3 regions of the Amycolatopsis australiensis genome follow, and region 2 is predicted to be linked to each of the others. Evidence: riboswitches for the same ligand, from Rfam matches in the RefSeq annotation. Region 2 holds a riboswitch; each other region holds the start of a gene.

Region 1 (5,111 bases), 2.0 Mb from region 2:
GGCCCATTCGTGCTCGGCGCCGTAGCGTTCGAGCACGACGTCGCCGACCGTGCTGCCGCCGGGCAGCTCGGTCCGCTGGGTGACGACGGCCATCCGCAGGTCGCGAACGTGGCTCACCCGCCCGGAATCCGGCTCGGTCAGTCCGGAAAGGACTTCCAGCAGGGTGGTCTTGCCGCCGCCGTTGAGGCCGACGACGCCGATGCGCTGCCCGGCCGCGACGCCGAGGGAGACGCCGTCCAGCAGCGGCTTCACCCCGTAGGACTTGCTCACCGCCTCCAGGTTGACCAGGTTGGCCATCCGCTCAGCCGTTCCTTTCCGAGATTGGGGGAATCCATGGTGGATGCCTCAGGCGTGCACCCGCGGCGGCATCGGGCGCGGTGCGTCGTCGCCGCCGACCACGCGCGCGCCGGGGACCGGGCCGTGCGCGACGCGGACCGTGCGGCACACCCCGGCGCCCGACAGCTCCGCGGCGACCTCGACCGCCGTCTGCGCGTCTTCGCAGAGGAACGCGCACGTCGGGCCCGAGCCGGAGACCGTGCCCGCGAGCGCGCCCGCGTTGACGCCGGCCCGCAGCGTCCGGCGCAGGCCCGGCCGCAGCGAAACCGCCGCCGCCTGCAGGTCGTTGCCCAGCAGCAGCGCCAGCTGCCGTGGGTCACCCGAGGCCAGCGCCTCCACGACGGGCGTGTGCGAGCCGATCCGCGGCGGGTTGCCGTCCACCCGCAGCCGGTCCAGTTCCTTGAAGACCTTGGGCGTCGACAGTCCTTCGGCGTCGAAGGCCAGCACCCAGTGGAAGGTGTGCCGCGACAGCACCGGGACCAGCTGCTCGCCCCGCCCGGTGCCCAGCGCCGTGCCGCCGTAGAGCGCGAACGGGACGTCGCTGCCCAGTCCGGCGGCGATCTCGGCCAGCTCGTCGCGCGTGATGTCGAGGTTCCACAGGCTCGCCAGCCCGACCAAGGTCGCCGCGGCGTCGGCGCTGCCGCCCGCCATGCCGCCCGCGGCCGGGATGCCCTTGCGCAGCACGATCCGGACCTTCGGCTCGCCGCGGCCGACGTGCGCGGCGAGCGCTTCGGCCGCGCGCCAGGCCAGGTTGGTGCCGTCGGCGGGCACCGAGCCCTCGCCCTCGCCGTAGATCTCCAGCCCCGGCTCTTCGGTGACGGCGACGGTGACCTCGTCGGTCAGCGACAGGGCCTGGAACACGGTGACCAGCTCGTGGTAACCGTCTTCGCGCAGGTCACCGACCGAAAGGTGCAGGTTGACCTTGGCCGGGACCCTCACGGTGACTGGGGGCGGAACTACGGCGAGCACCCGACCAGCCTACGTGCCCGCGTTCCGACCAGGAGAAAGGATGCCGAGCCCGACGTCCAGCGCCACCTCCGGCGGCGTGCGCGGCGTGCTTTCGAGGCCGTTGAGCTGGACGGCGACCCGGGCGACCGGGCCCGCAGGCTCGCCTCGGGGTCGTCCGAGCCACCGCACAGCCGCGCGTGCAGCCCGAGCATCCGGTCGGCGCCCGGCGCGATGGCCTTCAGCGCCGTCGCGTTGCGCCGGGCCAGGCCGATCACCGGCCCGAAGCGACCTTCGCGCTCGGCGATTTCGCGCAGGAGCTGCCTTGCGTCCGCAGCTGTCCGCGATCCTGATCGGACTGTTCGGGTTCCGGCTCGCGTCCGCTGCCGTGAATGCCACATTCAGGAACGCCGTGTCCCTGAATGTGGCATTCACGGATGTCCGGGTCAGGCCGCGACGCCCTGGGGGCCGCGCGCGGTGTGCGTCACGTGGCCGCCGCGCTCGGCGACCCATGCCAGCGCCGCGTCGGCCCGCTCGCCGCGGACGCCCAGGCGGAACCGGCCGACCGGGGTGTCGCCGATCCGGGTCAGGCCGCCGCCGATGGTGGCGAACTCGACGTCGAACCGGCCCGCGGCCTCCGGCAGCAGCGCGCCGACCGACGCGAAGCCGACCAGCACGACGTCGACCGAGCGGTCGTAGCGCGCCGCCTGCGAACGCGTCGTCTCGATCGCGGGCAGCAGCGCCTGCGCGGTGCGGCTGGCCGGGTTCGAGATGAGGTCGAGGACCGTGCCGCGCTCGACGACCGTGCCGTCTTCGAGCACCGCGACGTCGTCGCAGACCCGCCGGACCACGCCGGCGTCCGGCGTCGTGATCACGACGGTGGTGCCCAGCTCGGAGCGGGCGCGGTCGAGCACGGTGAGCACCGCGCCGGCCTCCTCCGGGTCGACCCCGGCGGTCGGGTCGTCGGCGAGCAGCACGGCGGGAGCCGCGGCGAGCGCCTTCGCGACCGCGACGCGGCGGAGCTGGCCGGCGGTCAGTTCACCGGGACGCTGCGCCGCACGCTGCGTCAGGCCCACGAGGTCGAGCAGGGAGCCGACCCGGCTGCGGCGCTGCGGGCCGTCGACGCCGAGCTGCTCCAGTGGGGAGGCGATGTTGCCGGCGATGGTGCGCTCGGCGAGAAGCTCGGGCTTGGTCGAGACGACGCCGAGCTGGCGGCGGATCTCGCGGAGCCGCCGGCCGTCGAGGGTGCCGGTGTTGAGACCGTCGAGGCGGACGACGCCGCGGTCGGGGCGCTCCTGCAGCGCGATGCACCGGGCGAGGACGGACTTGCCCGACCCGGCGGGGCCGACCACGCCGAACAGCGAGCCCGCCTGGACGTCGACGCTCACGTCGCGCAGGGCGATGACCGAATTTCCGTTGGCAGCAAAGGATTTGGACAGGTTTTCGACGGTGATCACGAAGGCTCCAGAAAACGGGGTGCGCGCAGCGCGCGGCACCCGGCCGCAAGCGAATTCCGTCCGTTATGGACGGTGCAGGAAGAAGAGGTGGACCGGCTCGGGAAAGCTCAGCGGGAGCGCCGACATGCGGTCACGGAGCGGCGGCCTTCGTCGACGACGCGACGCCTGGTCAGGAGCAGGGGGCGAGCTACCCTCTTCATCGGAAACGGCCTCCATCGGTCCTGGCGGTAGCACCTGCCCTGCGGAGGGTGGTTGCTGCGACTTCGGCGAGCCAGGTCTCTCAGTCGCTCGGGATGGACGTACTGAGTAAAACCGATCCCGAGGAGCGAAAGCAAGCCCGTTGGCCCAGATCACACGACTGGAGGTGTCCGGATCGCGGGAAGCGGCGCGCGGAAGGCGTATTTTCACCGCTTCCACAGTGGAGCTAACGCGCGGCGGCGATCCGGGCGAAGTCGTGCACGTCAAGCTGCTCGCCGCGGCTCTTCGGGTCGACGCCGGCGGCCGTCAGCAGCTCACCGGCCCGTTCGGCCGACCCCGCCCAGCCCGCGAGCGCGGCGCGGAGCGTCTTCCTGCGTTGTGAGAAAGCGGCGTCGACGAGACCGAAGAGCCGGTCACGGTCGTCGGACGCCGGAGCGGCACCGCGTTCGAAGGCGACGAGCGCGGAATCGACGTTCGGCACGGGCCAGAACACCGAGCGTGGCACGGCGGCGACCTTGCGTGCCGGGCCGTAGTAGGCGAGCTTGACGCTGGGCACGCCGTAGATCCGGCTGCCGGGCGCGGCCGCCATCCGGTCGGCGACTTCGGTCTGGACCATCACGAGCCCGGACCGCAGGGACGGCACCTCGGCGAGCAGGTGCAGCACGACCGGGACGGCGACGTTGTAGGGCAGGTTGGCGACGAGCGCGGTGGGCGCGCCGGGCAGGTCGGCGCTGGTGACGCGCAGCGCGTCGGCCCCGACGACGGTGAGGTTCCCGGCCACCTCGGGTGCCCGCTCGGCGACGGTCTTGGGCAGCCGTTCCGCGAGCTTGGGATCGATCTCGACGGCGACGACCCGGGCGCCGGTGGCGAGCAGCCCGAGGGTGAGCGACCCGAGCCCGGGCCCGACCTCCAGGACGACGTCGTCCGGCGAGATCCCGGCCAGCTCGACGATCCGGCGGACGGTGTTGGGATCGTGCACGAAGTTCTGCCCGAGCTTTTTCGTCGGCCGCACGTCGAGTTCGGCCGCCAGCCCGCGGATCTCGGCAGGTCCCAGCAGTTCAACCACCGGACGAGCCTACCGAGCGCACTCCGGCGCGCCCCGCTCGGTGCAACCTGCCGTGCGAGGCCCGCGCACGCGAAACAGCCCCCGTCCGGTCGGACGAGGGCTGTTTCGGAAAGACCTCAGGCCTTCTTGCCGCAGACCGGCCAGGCGCTGTAGCCGCCGCGGGCGTCGCGGACCTTCTCCGCGACCGCGATCTGCTGCTCGCGCGACGCCTGGTTCGGGTAGGCCGCGTACTGGTCGCCGCCGTAGGCGTCCCAGGTGCGCTTGTCGAACTGGAGGCCGCCGTAGTAGCCGTTGCCGCTGTTGATGGCCCAGTTGCCGCCCGACTCGCACTGCGCGATGCGGTCCCACGCGGAGCCGTCGCCGATGTCCGGGGTCGGGGCCTTCTTCGTCCCGACGTGGACGATCTTCGGCTTCGGCTGGGTGATGACCTGCTCGGAGACGCTCTCGCGCGAGACCTCTTTGCCGTTCTTCTGCGTGACCTTGTAGGTCACCATCTTCTCGCCGGGCGTGCCGGGGTCCTCGACCTCGGTCTTGCCCTTGTCCAGGTCCGGGTCGTCGACGCGCTGCTCGGGCGGGTCGATCGTCTCCTTCTGGGTGACCGTCGAGACGCCGGTGCGGCTGATGTGTACCTCGGCGCCGTCGACCAGCTTGACGTCCAGGCCGCCCTCGGCCTGGTCCTCCGGGCCCAGGGTGAGCTTGTACTCGCCCAGGAACTCCTTCGTCGTGACGGCCGTCGTCTGGACCTTCTTCGGCGCGTTGGCGCCGTCGTACAGCGTGATGTTCTTCAGCGTCTTGATCTCGACAGTCGCGCCCTGCAGCGGCAGCTCGCCGTTCTTCGGCATCGACATCCACGTGCCGGGCTTGTCGACGCCGGCCATGCCGAGCTGGCTGAGCGCGTCGCCGAGGTGGGTCGCGCGGACCCAGGAGGTGTGCTCGGCGCCGTCGACGATCAGCTTCAGCTGGCGGCCGCGCTCGAGCTTGATGACGCCGCCGTCGCCGACCTCGGCCTGCGGCGAGGGCGACAGCGAGTCGTGCGCACCGACGGACAGGCCCGCGTCCTCGAGCACCTCGCCGACGGTGTCGCCGAAGGTGTGCACGGTCTGCTGCTG
Region 2 (5,111 bases):
GCGGAACCGGCCGCGGTGCCGCGAGCGCCGGTACGGTCTTCGGCAAGACCGGCACGGCCCAGTTCGGCGACGGCTCGAACGCGACGGGGTGGTTCGTCGGCTACCGCGGCAATGTCGCCTTCTCGGTGGTGCTGGAGAACTCGAACGACTCGGGCCCGGCGGTGACCTTGGCGGCCAAGTTCCTCAAGGCGCTCTGAGCAAGGGGCCCCGGGGGAGGGGGCCGTGCGCCTCGGGGGCGGTTGGTGTGCTCGCGGCGGGTCCCGCGTGCCGCCGGGGGGCGGCCGCGTGTCCCGACGGTCGGTTCCGGTAGCCGGCGGGTCTGGCGGTCAGCCGACCGGCTGGGACGTGAGCCGACTGGCTGGAACGCGAGCCGACCGGCTGGTACCGAAGGTTCGGCCGCGGCCGAAGCTCCCGCGCCGTACCGTGGGCGCATGGAGACGATCGCGCTGGCCGAGGTGGCCGCGGTGCTCGCCGATCCGAGCCGGGCTACCATGTGCCTCGCCCTGCTCGACGGGCGGGCCTGGACCGTCGGTGAGCTGGCCAAGGCCGCCGGGATCGCGCTCTCCACCGCCAGCGAGCACGTCACCCGGCTGGCCGATGCCGGGTTCGTCGCGCGGGTCAAGCAGGGCCGGGCCAGCTACGTCCGGATCGCCGACCCGCGCGTCGCCGAACTGATCGAGCACCTCGCCCAGCACGCCGAACACCGGCCGGTTACCGGGCTGAAGGCGTCGCTGCGGGTGAAGCGGCTCGGGTTCGCGCGGACGTGCTACGACCACCTCGCCGGTGTGCTCGGCGTCGCCGTCCGCGACGGCATGCTCGCGACCGGGCTCGTCGACGCCGCCGACGGGCTGACCTTGACCCGCCGGGGCCGGGCCGTGCTGGCCGACCTCGGCGTCCCGGTCGCCGCCGGACGACGGCCGCTGCTGCGCGACTGTCTCGATTGGACGGAGCGCCGCGACCACCTCGCCGGCGCGGTGCCCGCGGCGCTGCTCGACCGCGCGGTCGACGCCGGCTGGGTCGGCCGCGACGGCCACCGCGCGGTCAAGGTCCTGCCCGCGGCCGCCGGGCCGTTCGCGGCGCTCGGCGTCGATCTCGACGCGCTCGGTCCTTAACACACCGGGTGCCGGACACGCGCCGGCGGTACACGAACGAGTTAACCCGGCCGCTTCACTATTCTGAGTGCCCCACGGCACCCGGGAGGAGGCGGCATGGACCAGCTTCCCGTGCTGCTCGGCGTCGGCGGCGTCGTGCTGCTCGCCTCCGTGCTCGCCGTGCGCGTGTCCATCCGGCTCGGCCTGCCCTCGCTGCTGCTCTACCTCGCGATCGGCGTGGTACTGGGCGAAGCCGGCTTCGGCATCCGGTTCGACAACCCGGGCCTGACCCAGTCGCTCGGCCTCGCCGCGCTCGTCATGATCCTCGCCGAAGGCGGGCTGACGACGCGGTGGTCGGCCGTGAAACCCGCACTGGGACTGGGCATCGTACTGTCCACAGTGGCCGTCGCGGTGAGCATCGCGGTCACCGGCGCGGCCCTGCACTGGCTGCTGGGCCTCGACTGGCGGCTCGCCCTGCTGTGGGGCGCGGTGCTCGCGTCGACCGACGCGGCGGCGGTGTTCTCCGTGCTGCGCACGGCCGGGATCGGCAAACGGCTCGTCGGCGCGCTGGAGCTGGAGTCCGGCATCAACGACGCGCCGGCCTACATCGCCGTCGTGGTGCTGGCCGAAGGCGCCACTGTGGACTGGACGCTGCCGCTGCTGGTGGTCTACGAGCTCGGCGCGGGCCTGGCGATCGGCCTCGGGTTCGGCTGGCTCGGCGGCCTGGCGCTGCGCCGGGCCGCGCTGCCGGCGACCGGCCTGTACCCGCTCGCCACGGTCGCGGTGTGCGTCGTGGCGTACTCGTCCGGGCAGCTGCTGCACGCGTCCGGGCTGCTCGCCACGTACGTCGCCGCGCTCGTGCTCGGGAACTCGCGGCTGCCGCACCGGTCGGACACGCTGTCGTTCGCCGAAGGGCTCGGCTGGCTGGCGCAGATCGGGCTGTTCGTGCTGCTCGGGCTGTTCGCCTCGCCGAGCCGGCTGTTCGAGACGATCGTGCCGGGCCTGGTCGCGGGCGCGGTCGTCCTGCTGCTGGCACGGCCGGTCTCGGTGGTGGTGTCGGTGCTGCCGTTCCGGCTGCCGTGGCGGGAACAGGCGTTCCTGTCGTGGGCGGGACTGCGCGGCGCGGTGCCGATCGTGCTGGCCATGATCCCGCTGTCGGAAGGGCTGCCGGGCGCACAACGGCTGGTCGACGCGGTGTTCGTGCTGGTCATCGTGCTGACGCTGCTGCAGGGCGCGACGCTGGGCCCGCTCGGGCGCCGGCTCGGGCTGGCGAAGAAGTCCGAGGCGCACGAGATCGAGGTCGACGCCGCGCCGCTGGACGAGCTGGGCGCGGAGCTGCTGCAGGTCCGCATCCAGCCGGGCTCGAAGCTGCACGGCGTGTACCTGTCGGAGCTGCGATTGCCGACCGGTGCGACGGTCAGCCTGGTGGTCCGCGCCGGCACGGGCTTCACCCCGCAGAAGACGAGCCGCCTGCAGGAGAACGACCAGCTCCTGGTGGTGACGACGAGCGCGGTCCGCGACGCGGTCGAGCGCCGCATCCGCGCGGTGGACCGCGCGGGCCGCCTGGCCCGCTGGCGAGGCGAGTCAGGCCGCTGACCGGCTCGCGGCGGCGCCGACCCGCCAGGCACGCGTGAGGCCTGTTCGGTCGCGGGTGACGCCGCCCCAGCGACTCGTGATGCCGGTTCAGTCGCGGGTGATGCCACCCCAGGCACGCGTGATGCCCGTTCAGCCGCGGCTGATGCCGCCCCAGCCGCGAGTGATGCCGACTCGTGACTCACTGTGAGCGGCGTCTCAGAATGTGAGGCGGGGGTTGGCCGACGGCGGCGTTCTCGGTTACCTTCGGGACCAGGTCATGAGTGCCAGCGCGAAGCCCCGGCTTGCTGGCCGGCAACCCTCCTACCGCGGTGGGGTGCCCCGGGTGAAGACCGGGCCGGTCGCGCAGTGCGACGGGCAAGCGCGGGCCCCTCGCCGGGGTCCCCCGGATCGCCGAGGAGGCACCCCGATGACTCTCGCCCTCAACCGCACCACCGCCGCCGAAGCCGAAGCCGCCACGCCGAACTGTCCGGCGGCCACCGCCGTCACCACCGCCGCGCCGACAACCGAATCCGCTCGGACCGCGAGCCACTTCCCGGCCGCCCCCGCGGAAACCCTTGCCGCCCAGCCCATCCCGGCCGTCGCCGGTGCTTCGCTGCGTGTCCCGCTGGTCACCGGCGAAACCATCGGCTACGCCAACCTCGACCACGCCGCCAGCGCGCCCTGCCTCGACACCGTCCGCAAGGCCGTCGACGAGTTCCTTCCCTGGTACGCCAGCGTCCACCGCGGTGCCGGCTTCGCGTCGCAGGTCTCCACCAAGCTCTACGAGCGCACCCGCGACGTCCTGCGCCGGTTCGCCGGTGCCCGGCGGACCGACACCGTCGTCTTCACCCGCAACACCACCGATTCCTTCAACCTGCTCGCCCGCAGCCTGCCCCGGCACACCACGGTGATCGTCTTCGACACCGAGCACCACGCCGCGCTGCTGCCGTGGGCCGGCCCGAACGTCCGCCGCCTGCCCACTCCGCGCACCCGCCTCGCCGCGGTGTCCGCTGTGGACGACGCGCTCCGGGACGCTCCGCAGGGACCGCGGCTGGTCGTCGTCACCGGGGCGTCCAATGTGACCGGTGAGCTGCTGCCCGTCGCGGAAATCGCCGCCGTGGCGCGCAAGCACGGTGCCCGCATCGCCCTCGACGCCGCCCAGCTCGCGCCGCACCGCCCGATCTCGATCAAGGACCTCGACGTCGACTACGTCGCGCTGTCCGGCCACAAGCTGTACGCGCCCTTCGGCGCCGGCGCGCTCATTGGCCGTGCCGACTGGCTGCGTGCCGCGCGGCCCTACCTGGCCGGCGGCGGCGCCACCAAGCTCGTCACCGAGGACGCCGTCGTCTGGAACACCGGGCCCGAGCGCCACGAAGCCGGTTCGCCCAACACCGTCGGCGTCTACGCCCTCGGCGTCGCCTGCGAAACCCTCGCCGGGAACTGGGACGCCGTCGTCGCGCACGAGCAGGCCCTGCTCACCCGGCTGCGCAAGGGACTCGCGGGCATCCCGGGCTGCGCCGAGCTGCGGCTGTTCGACGCCCCGGCCGACCGCGTCGGCACGGTCAGCTTCGTCGTCGACGGCTTCGACCCGGGCTGGCTGGCCGCGGTCCTGTCCGCCGAGTACGGCATCGGCGTGCGCGACGGCGCCTTCTGCGCCCACATCGCCGCCAAGCGGCTGATCGGCGTCGCCGGCGGTGACGGGCAGCAGGCGGTGCGCGTCAGCCTCGGGCTCGGCAGCACCGAAGAGCACGTCGACCGCGTCGTCCTGGCCCTGCGCCAGATCGTCGCGCGCGGCGCCCGCTGGGAGTACGCGAAGGTGGACGGCCGCTGGGCGCCGGTCGGCGACCCGCGGGAGCTGCCGCCGTTCTGCTGAACGCTAACCTGGGCCGATGGGGAGGCAGTGGGTTCCGTTGGCGTTGCTGGGTTTCGGGGAACTGGGCCTGGTCACGGCCGAGCTGTTCGAGCGGTCGGCCGCCGCCGCGGAACTGGGCGCGGAGCTGACGGCGAACCAGCCGCCGGCGGGCCGGTACTACGACGGGCTGTTCGGGTTCACGATCCAGGGGCCGGGCCCGTCGCGGTTCCTCAGCGCCGCCGACATGGCGCGGTCCTACACGACGGGTTCCGGGCCGGCCTGGCAGATCGTGCTGATGGCCGCGTTCCTCGCCGTGATCGCGTGGTACGCCGTGACGCGCCGCCTGCGCGCGAAAGCCGTCGTGGCGCTCGCGGCCGGCGTGCTCGTCGGTGTGCCCGTGCTGGATCTGACCGCGTTCAGCCAGTTCGGCTGGGACGCCGCCACCCGCGGGCCGCTGCTCGCGACGCTCGGCCTGGCCGTGGTCGCCTGGTACGAACGCAGCCCGCTGGTGCTCGCGGTGGCGGTGGTGGCCGGCGCGGCGGCCGTCGTGGTCGCGGACCTGCCGGGCGCGCTGATCTCCGCGACGGTCCTCG
Region 3 (5,111 bases), 560 kb from region 2:
GTTCGCGCTGTCGGTGTTCGCCACCGCCGGGCTGGTCCTGCTCGCACCGCGCTGGGCTGCCGCGCTGGTCCGTCGTGGCGTCCCACCCGGGTTCGCCGAAGGGCTGGCGATCCCGTTGGCGGCCTTCCTGGTGACGGCGCCGGTCCTCGCCGGCATGGCGGGCTCGGTGAGCCTGGTTTCGGTGCTGACGAACGTCCTCGCCGCACCGGTCGTCGCTCCGGCGACGGTGCTCGGCGTGCTGGCGACGGTCACCGGCCCCTGGTGGCCGGGCGCGGGGAAGGTCCTCGTGCACCTGGCCGACCCGGAGGCCCGGTGGCTGATCACGGTGGCCCGGCACGGCGCGCGGGCCCCCGGCGCGGTCGTCGCCTGGCCCGGCGGCTGGATCGGTGGGCTCCTGGCCGCCGCCGTGCTCGTGGCGCTGGTCCTGGCCGCCCGGCTCCGGCGCGTCCGGCTGCTCATGGCGGTCCTGGCCGCCGGTGCGCTGCTGGTCTTCGTTCCGGTCCGGGTGCTGGCGCCGGCGTGGCCGCCGCGTGACTGGGCGATGGTCGAGTGCGACGTCGGTCAGGGCGACGCGGTCGTGCTGGCGACGGCCGAGCCAGGACGGGCCGTCGTCGTGGACACCGGTCCCGAGCCGGGACCGGTCGACGAGTGCCTGCACCGGCTGGCTGTCGACCGCATCCCGCTGCTGGTGCTGAGCCACCTGCACGCCGACCACATCGGCGGCCTGGCGTCGGTCTTCGAGGGCCGGGCGGTCGGCGGGATCGCGGTCGGGCCGGGGCGTGCGCCGGAATGGGCGTGGCGGCAGGTCGCCGCGGAGGCCGCCCGGCAGGCGGTGCCGCTGGTGGAGCTGAACCCTGGGGAGCGGCTGGCGTGGCCCGGCCTCTCACTCGACGTGCTCGGGCCACGCTATGTGCCGGCCCGCACGGTGGGACACCAGGACGGCACGACGATCAACAACAGTTCGGTGGTGCTGCGGGCGGAGACCCCGGCCGGCCGGGTGCTGCTGACCGGCGACGTCGAGCTGGCCGCGCAGGCCGACCTGCTGGCCGACGTCGGAGAGCTGAAAGCGGAGGTGCTGAAGGTCCCGCATCACGGTTCGCGTTACTCGCTGCCGTCGTTCCTCTCGGCGGTGGCGCCGCGAGTGGCGTTGGTCAGCGTGGGCGCGGGCAACACGTACGGACATCCGAGCAAGTCCACAATGGACAGCCTGGCGGCACTGGGCGCGCTCGTCACCCGCACCGACCGCGACGGGGACACAGCGGTGGTGACCGGCACGGCGATCGTCCGCCGGGGCGAGCCTCGCGGCCCGCCGCGCCGATGAGCCGGGGCGCGCCGGGCCGGCCGTCGTTGCGGCCGTCGCGTTGGGCCGTAACCCTCGACCGAAGGGAGCCCCGGACAAAGCAGCCTTCGCCGGGGCAAACCGTGAGGCCCGCCGCGCAAGTGAGCCGGGCTGGCCATCGTTGCGGCGTCGCGCTGGGCCGTAAGCCTCGACCGAAGGGAGCATTGGACGAAAGGAGCCTTCGCTGGGCAAGCCGCGTGGCCCGCCGCGCCGGTGAGCCGGGGCGCGCCGAGCCGGTCATCGTTGCGGCCGTCGCGTTGGGCCGTAACCCTCGACCGAAGGGAGCGTCGGACGAAAGGAGCCCTTGCCGGGGCGAGCCGCGTGGCCGCCCCGGCTGCGGCGGACGTCAGTAGCCGAGCGCCTCGTTCACGGCCGCAGCCGACGGGGGCACGATCGCCTTCGGGCCGAGGTGGTTCTCGACCGCGTCGAGGGTCTTGAGGCCGTCGCCGGTGATCAGCAGGACCGTCTCGGCGTCCGGGTCCAGCTTGCCCGTCTCGACCAGCTTCTTCGCCGTGGCGACGGTGACCCCGCCCGCCGTCTCGGTGAAGATGCCCTCCGTGCGGGCCAGCAGCCGGATGCCTTCGACGACCTCTTCGTCGGTGACGTCCTCGATCGCGCCGCCGGTGCGGTTGACGATGTCGAGCACGTACGGGCCGTCGGCCGGGTTGCCGATCGCCAGCGAACGGGCGATCGTGTCCGGCCTCACCGGCTGGACCACGTCGTGGCCGGCGCGGAAGGCGGCCGACACCGGCGAGCAGCCGGTGGCCTGGGCGCCGAACACCTTGTATGGGCTGGCGTCCACGAGACCGAGCTGACCCAGCTCGCGGAACCCCTTGTCCACCTTGGTCAGCTGCGAACCGGAGGCGATCGGCACGACGATCTGTGGCGGGATGCGCCAGCCGAGCTGCTCGGCGACCTCGAAGGCCAGCGTCTTCGAGCCTTCCGAGTAGTACGGCCGGACGTTCACGTTCACGAACGCCCACTTCGGGTGCTCACCGGCCAGTTCGGTGGCGAGGCGATTGACGTCGTCGTAGTTGCCGTCGACGGCGATCAGGTCGCCGTCGTACACCGCGGTGGTGAGGATCTTGGCGCGCTCGAGGGTCTTCGGGATCAGCACGACCGACCGCCAGCCCGCGCGGGCCGCGGCGGCGGCCGTCGCGTTGGCCAGGTTGCCGGTCGAGGGACAGGCGAGTACCTCGAACCCGAACTCGCGGGCCGCCGCCAGCGCGACGGCGACGACGCGGTCCTTGAAGGAGTGCGTCGGGTTGCCGGTGTCGTCCTTGACCCACACGCGCTTGAGGCCGAGTTCCTTCGCAAGGCGGTCGGCGCGGATCAGCCGGGTCGCGCCGGGCTCGGTGTTCGGGATCTCTTCGACGTTGGACGGAACCGGGAGGAGTTTCTTGTAGCGCCAGATGTTCTTGGGTCCGGCCTCGATGTCTTCGCGGCGGACGCGGCCGAAGTCGTAGGCGACCTCGAGCGGCGAGAAGTCCTCGGCGGAGACGAACTCCGGGGCGAGCGGCTGGCGGTGACCCTCTTCCTTCGACACCAGTTCGACGGCGGGACCGAGATCCGGGGTCTTCGTGGTGGAGGTCGTGCCGAGGGTTGCGGTCATCGCGAGGTTCCTTTCCTCATCTGCCCCGCCGAAGCGGGCCGGAATTGGCACCGTGGTCGTCAGCTACCCCGCGATCGCGGGATGACGGGCTGTACGCCGGTTGCCGGGGCTTCGTCGGGCCGTTCCCTCTGCCCCTCTGGATGAGCGGTATTCGGTTGTCGGCGCGCGCACGCCGGATCGTCCGGGGCGGCTGCCTCGGCTACACCGTACGACATGGCGCTCACGCCGTGCCATGCCGGCCGCCCGACATCACCGGAGCGGGCGCACGACAGCGCAAGTGAGAGGATTCACCCGTGACCGCGCAAGCCACCGCCCCGGCGCCGCTACACTTGGTGCTGGGCGAGGAAGAACTGCTGATCGAGCGGGCCGTCCGCGAGACGCTCGCTGCCGCCCGCGCGACCGACCCGGCGGCCGAGCTGACCCGTGTCCGGGTGTCGGAACTCACAGCGCCGGAGCTGGCCGAACTGGTCAGCCCGTCGCTGTTCAGCGAAGGCCGTGTGATCGTCCTGGAGTCGGCGCAGGACATCTCGCAGGAGCTGGCCGACGCCGTCGCGGCGTACCTGAAGGACCCGGCGGACGGCGTCGTGCTGGTCGTCGTGCACACCGGCGGCGGCCGCAGCAAGGCGGGCAAGTCGCTCCCGGCGGCGCTGAAGAAGGCGGGCGCCGAGGTGACGGAGTGCCCGAAGCTGACGAAGCCGGCGGAGCGGGAGCAGTTCGTCCGGCATGAGGTACGCCGGGCGGGCGGCAAGATCGACCCGGCGGGTGTCGCGGCGCTGATCGACGCGGTGGGCTCTGACCTGCGGGAACTCTCCTCGGCGGCGAGCCAGCTGGTGGCCGACACGGGCGGAACGGTCGACGCGGACGCGGTCCGCCGCTACCACCGCGGCCGCGCGGACGTGACGGGCTTCGCGGTGGCGGAGAAGGCAGTGAGCGGAGATCGCTCGGCGGCGCTGGAGTCGCTGCGCTGGGCGATGCAGCTGGGGGTCCCGCACGTGCTGGTGGCGGACGCACTGGCCGACGCGGTCCGCACGATCGCCCGCGTCGCCGGCGCGGGCCGCGGCAACCCGAACCAGATGGCGGGCGAACTGGGCATGCCGCCGTGGAAGATCCGCAAGGCGCAGGGCCAGTCCCGAGGCTGGAACCCGGACGGCCTGGCAACGGCGATGCGGGTGGTGGCCCGCCTGAACGCCGAGGTCAAGGGCGTGGCGGCCGACCCGGGCTACGCACTGGAGCGAGCGGTCCTGGAGGTGGCGGCGGCCAAGGGTGACCGCTGACCCGGGGGCTACCGACCTGCGCGGATGCGGGGCGCCGAGTGTGCGGGGGCGAGGGGCGGAAGGCTGGTCGCTGAAGCGGGCCGGGCGAAGGCCGGGCGCCCAGCGGTGCGGGGCGAGGGGCGGAAAGGTTGGCCGCTGAAGCGGGCCGCGCGAAGGCCGGGCGCCCAGCGGTGCGGGGCGAGGGGCGGAAAGGTTGGCCGCTGAAGCGGGCCGCGCGAAGGCCGGGTATCGAGTCGCCGAGAGCCACTCCGTCCTGGCGGCCACGCGCCGCACTGCCGCTCCAAGCCACGCCCGGACATGAAGAAGGCCCCGGCCGGAGCCGGGGCCTTCCCAGAAATCAACCAGCTCAGAGCGCGTTGACGCGCTTGGCCAGCGCCGACTTCTTGTTGGCGGCCTGGTTGGCGTGGATGACGCCCTTCGAGACGGCCTTGTCCAGCTTCTGGGCGGCGTCGCGCTGCAGCTCGATCGCCTTGGCCTTGTCGCCGGCCTCGGCGGCTTCGCGGACCTTGCGGATCGCGGTCTTCACCGAGGACCGGATCGCCTGGTTGCGCTGACGCGCCTTCTCGTTCGTCGTGATGCGCTTGATCTGCGACTTGATGTTGGCCATAGGGCAACTCCTGTTTCACTCGGTGAGATCGCCGCCGCGCTGAAGTGGCCCCGCTCGGAAACGAACGGGCTTCCTCCATGACGGAATGCCGCACGGGCAGCGAGCGACCACTCTAACAGCCGGGCCGGCGGCACCCGCAGCCGGTCGCCGGGGAGTACCTTGGACGACGGTAGTGCCTAGGGTTCCGCCGCCGGTCCGCGCTCGACGACACGACACAACCAGGACCGGTGGGGCTGGTCCGAGCGGCACCGTCGGCGGGCCCGGACGGCCTGCCGTTCA

What was found. Region 2 has a riboswitch for S-adenosylmethionine ahead of BT341_RS20640 (aminotransferase class V-fold PLP-dependent enzyme). Riboswitches for the same ligand answer to the same signal wherever they lie in the genome.
Region 1: another riboswitch for S-adenosylmethionine. It lies ahead of BT341_RS11550 (methionine ABC transporter ATP-binding protein); the one in region 2 lies ahead of BT341_RS20640 (aminotransferase class V-fold PLP-dependent enzyme).
Region 3: another riboswitch for S-adenosylmethionine. It lies ahead of thrC (threonine synthase); the one in region 2 lies ahead of BT341_RS20640 (aminotransferase class V-fold PLP-dependent enzyme).

The regions. Positions count from the first base shown of each region.
Region 1 is NZ_FPJG01000006.1:2,138,361-2,143,471, reverse strand. It holds gene BT341_RS11560 (ABC-F family ATP-binding cassette domain-containing protein) at 1-297, opposite strand, end outside; gene BT341_RS11555 (4-(cytidine 5'-diphospho)-2-C-methyl-D-erythritol kinase) at 346-1,305, opposite strand; gene BT341_RS44210 (hypothetical protein) at 1,293-1,559, opposite strand; gene BT341_RS11550 (methionine ABC transporter ATP-binding protein) at 1,728-2,738, opposite strand; SAM riboswitch class I at 2,948-3,038, opposite strand; gene rsmA (16S rRNA (adenine(1518)-N(6)/adenine(1519)-N(6))-dimethyltransferase RsmA) at 3,163-4,002, opposite strand; gene BT341_RS11540 (resuscitation-promoting factor) at 4,119-5,111, opposite strand, start outside.
Region 2 is NZ_FPJG01000006.1:4,128,402-4,133,512, forward strand. It holds gene BT341_RS20625 (penicillin-binding transpeptidase domain-containing protein) at 1-197, shown strand, start outside; gene BT341_RS20630 (ArsR/SmtB family transcription factor) at 432-1,112, shown strand; gene BT341_RS20635 (potassium/proton antiporter) at 1,209-2,687, shown strand; SAM riboswitch class IV at 2,940-3,054, shown strand; gene BT341_RS20640 (aminotransferase class V-fold PLP-dependent enzyme) at 3,094-4,539, shown strand; gene BT341_RS45435 (hypothetical protein) at 4,556-5,111, shown strand, end outside.
Region 3 is NZ_FPJG01000006.1:3,564,696-3,569,806, forward strand. It holds gene BT341_RS18265 (ComEC/Rec2 family competence protein) at 1-1,321, shown strand, start outside; gene thrC (threonine synthase) at 1,686-2,951, opposite strand; SAM riboswitch class I at 2,965-3,098, opposite strand; gene holA (DNA polymerase III subunit delta) at 3,245-4,225, shown strand; gene rpsT (30S ribosomal protein S20) at 4,572-4,832, opposite strand.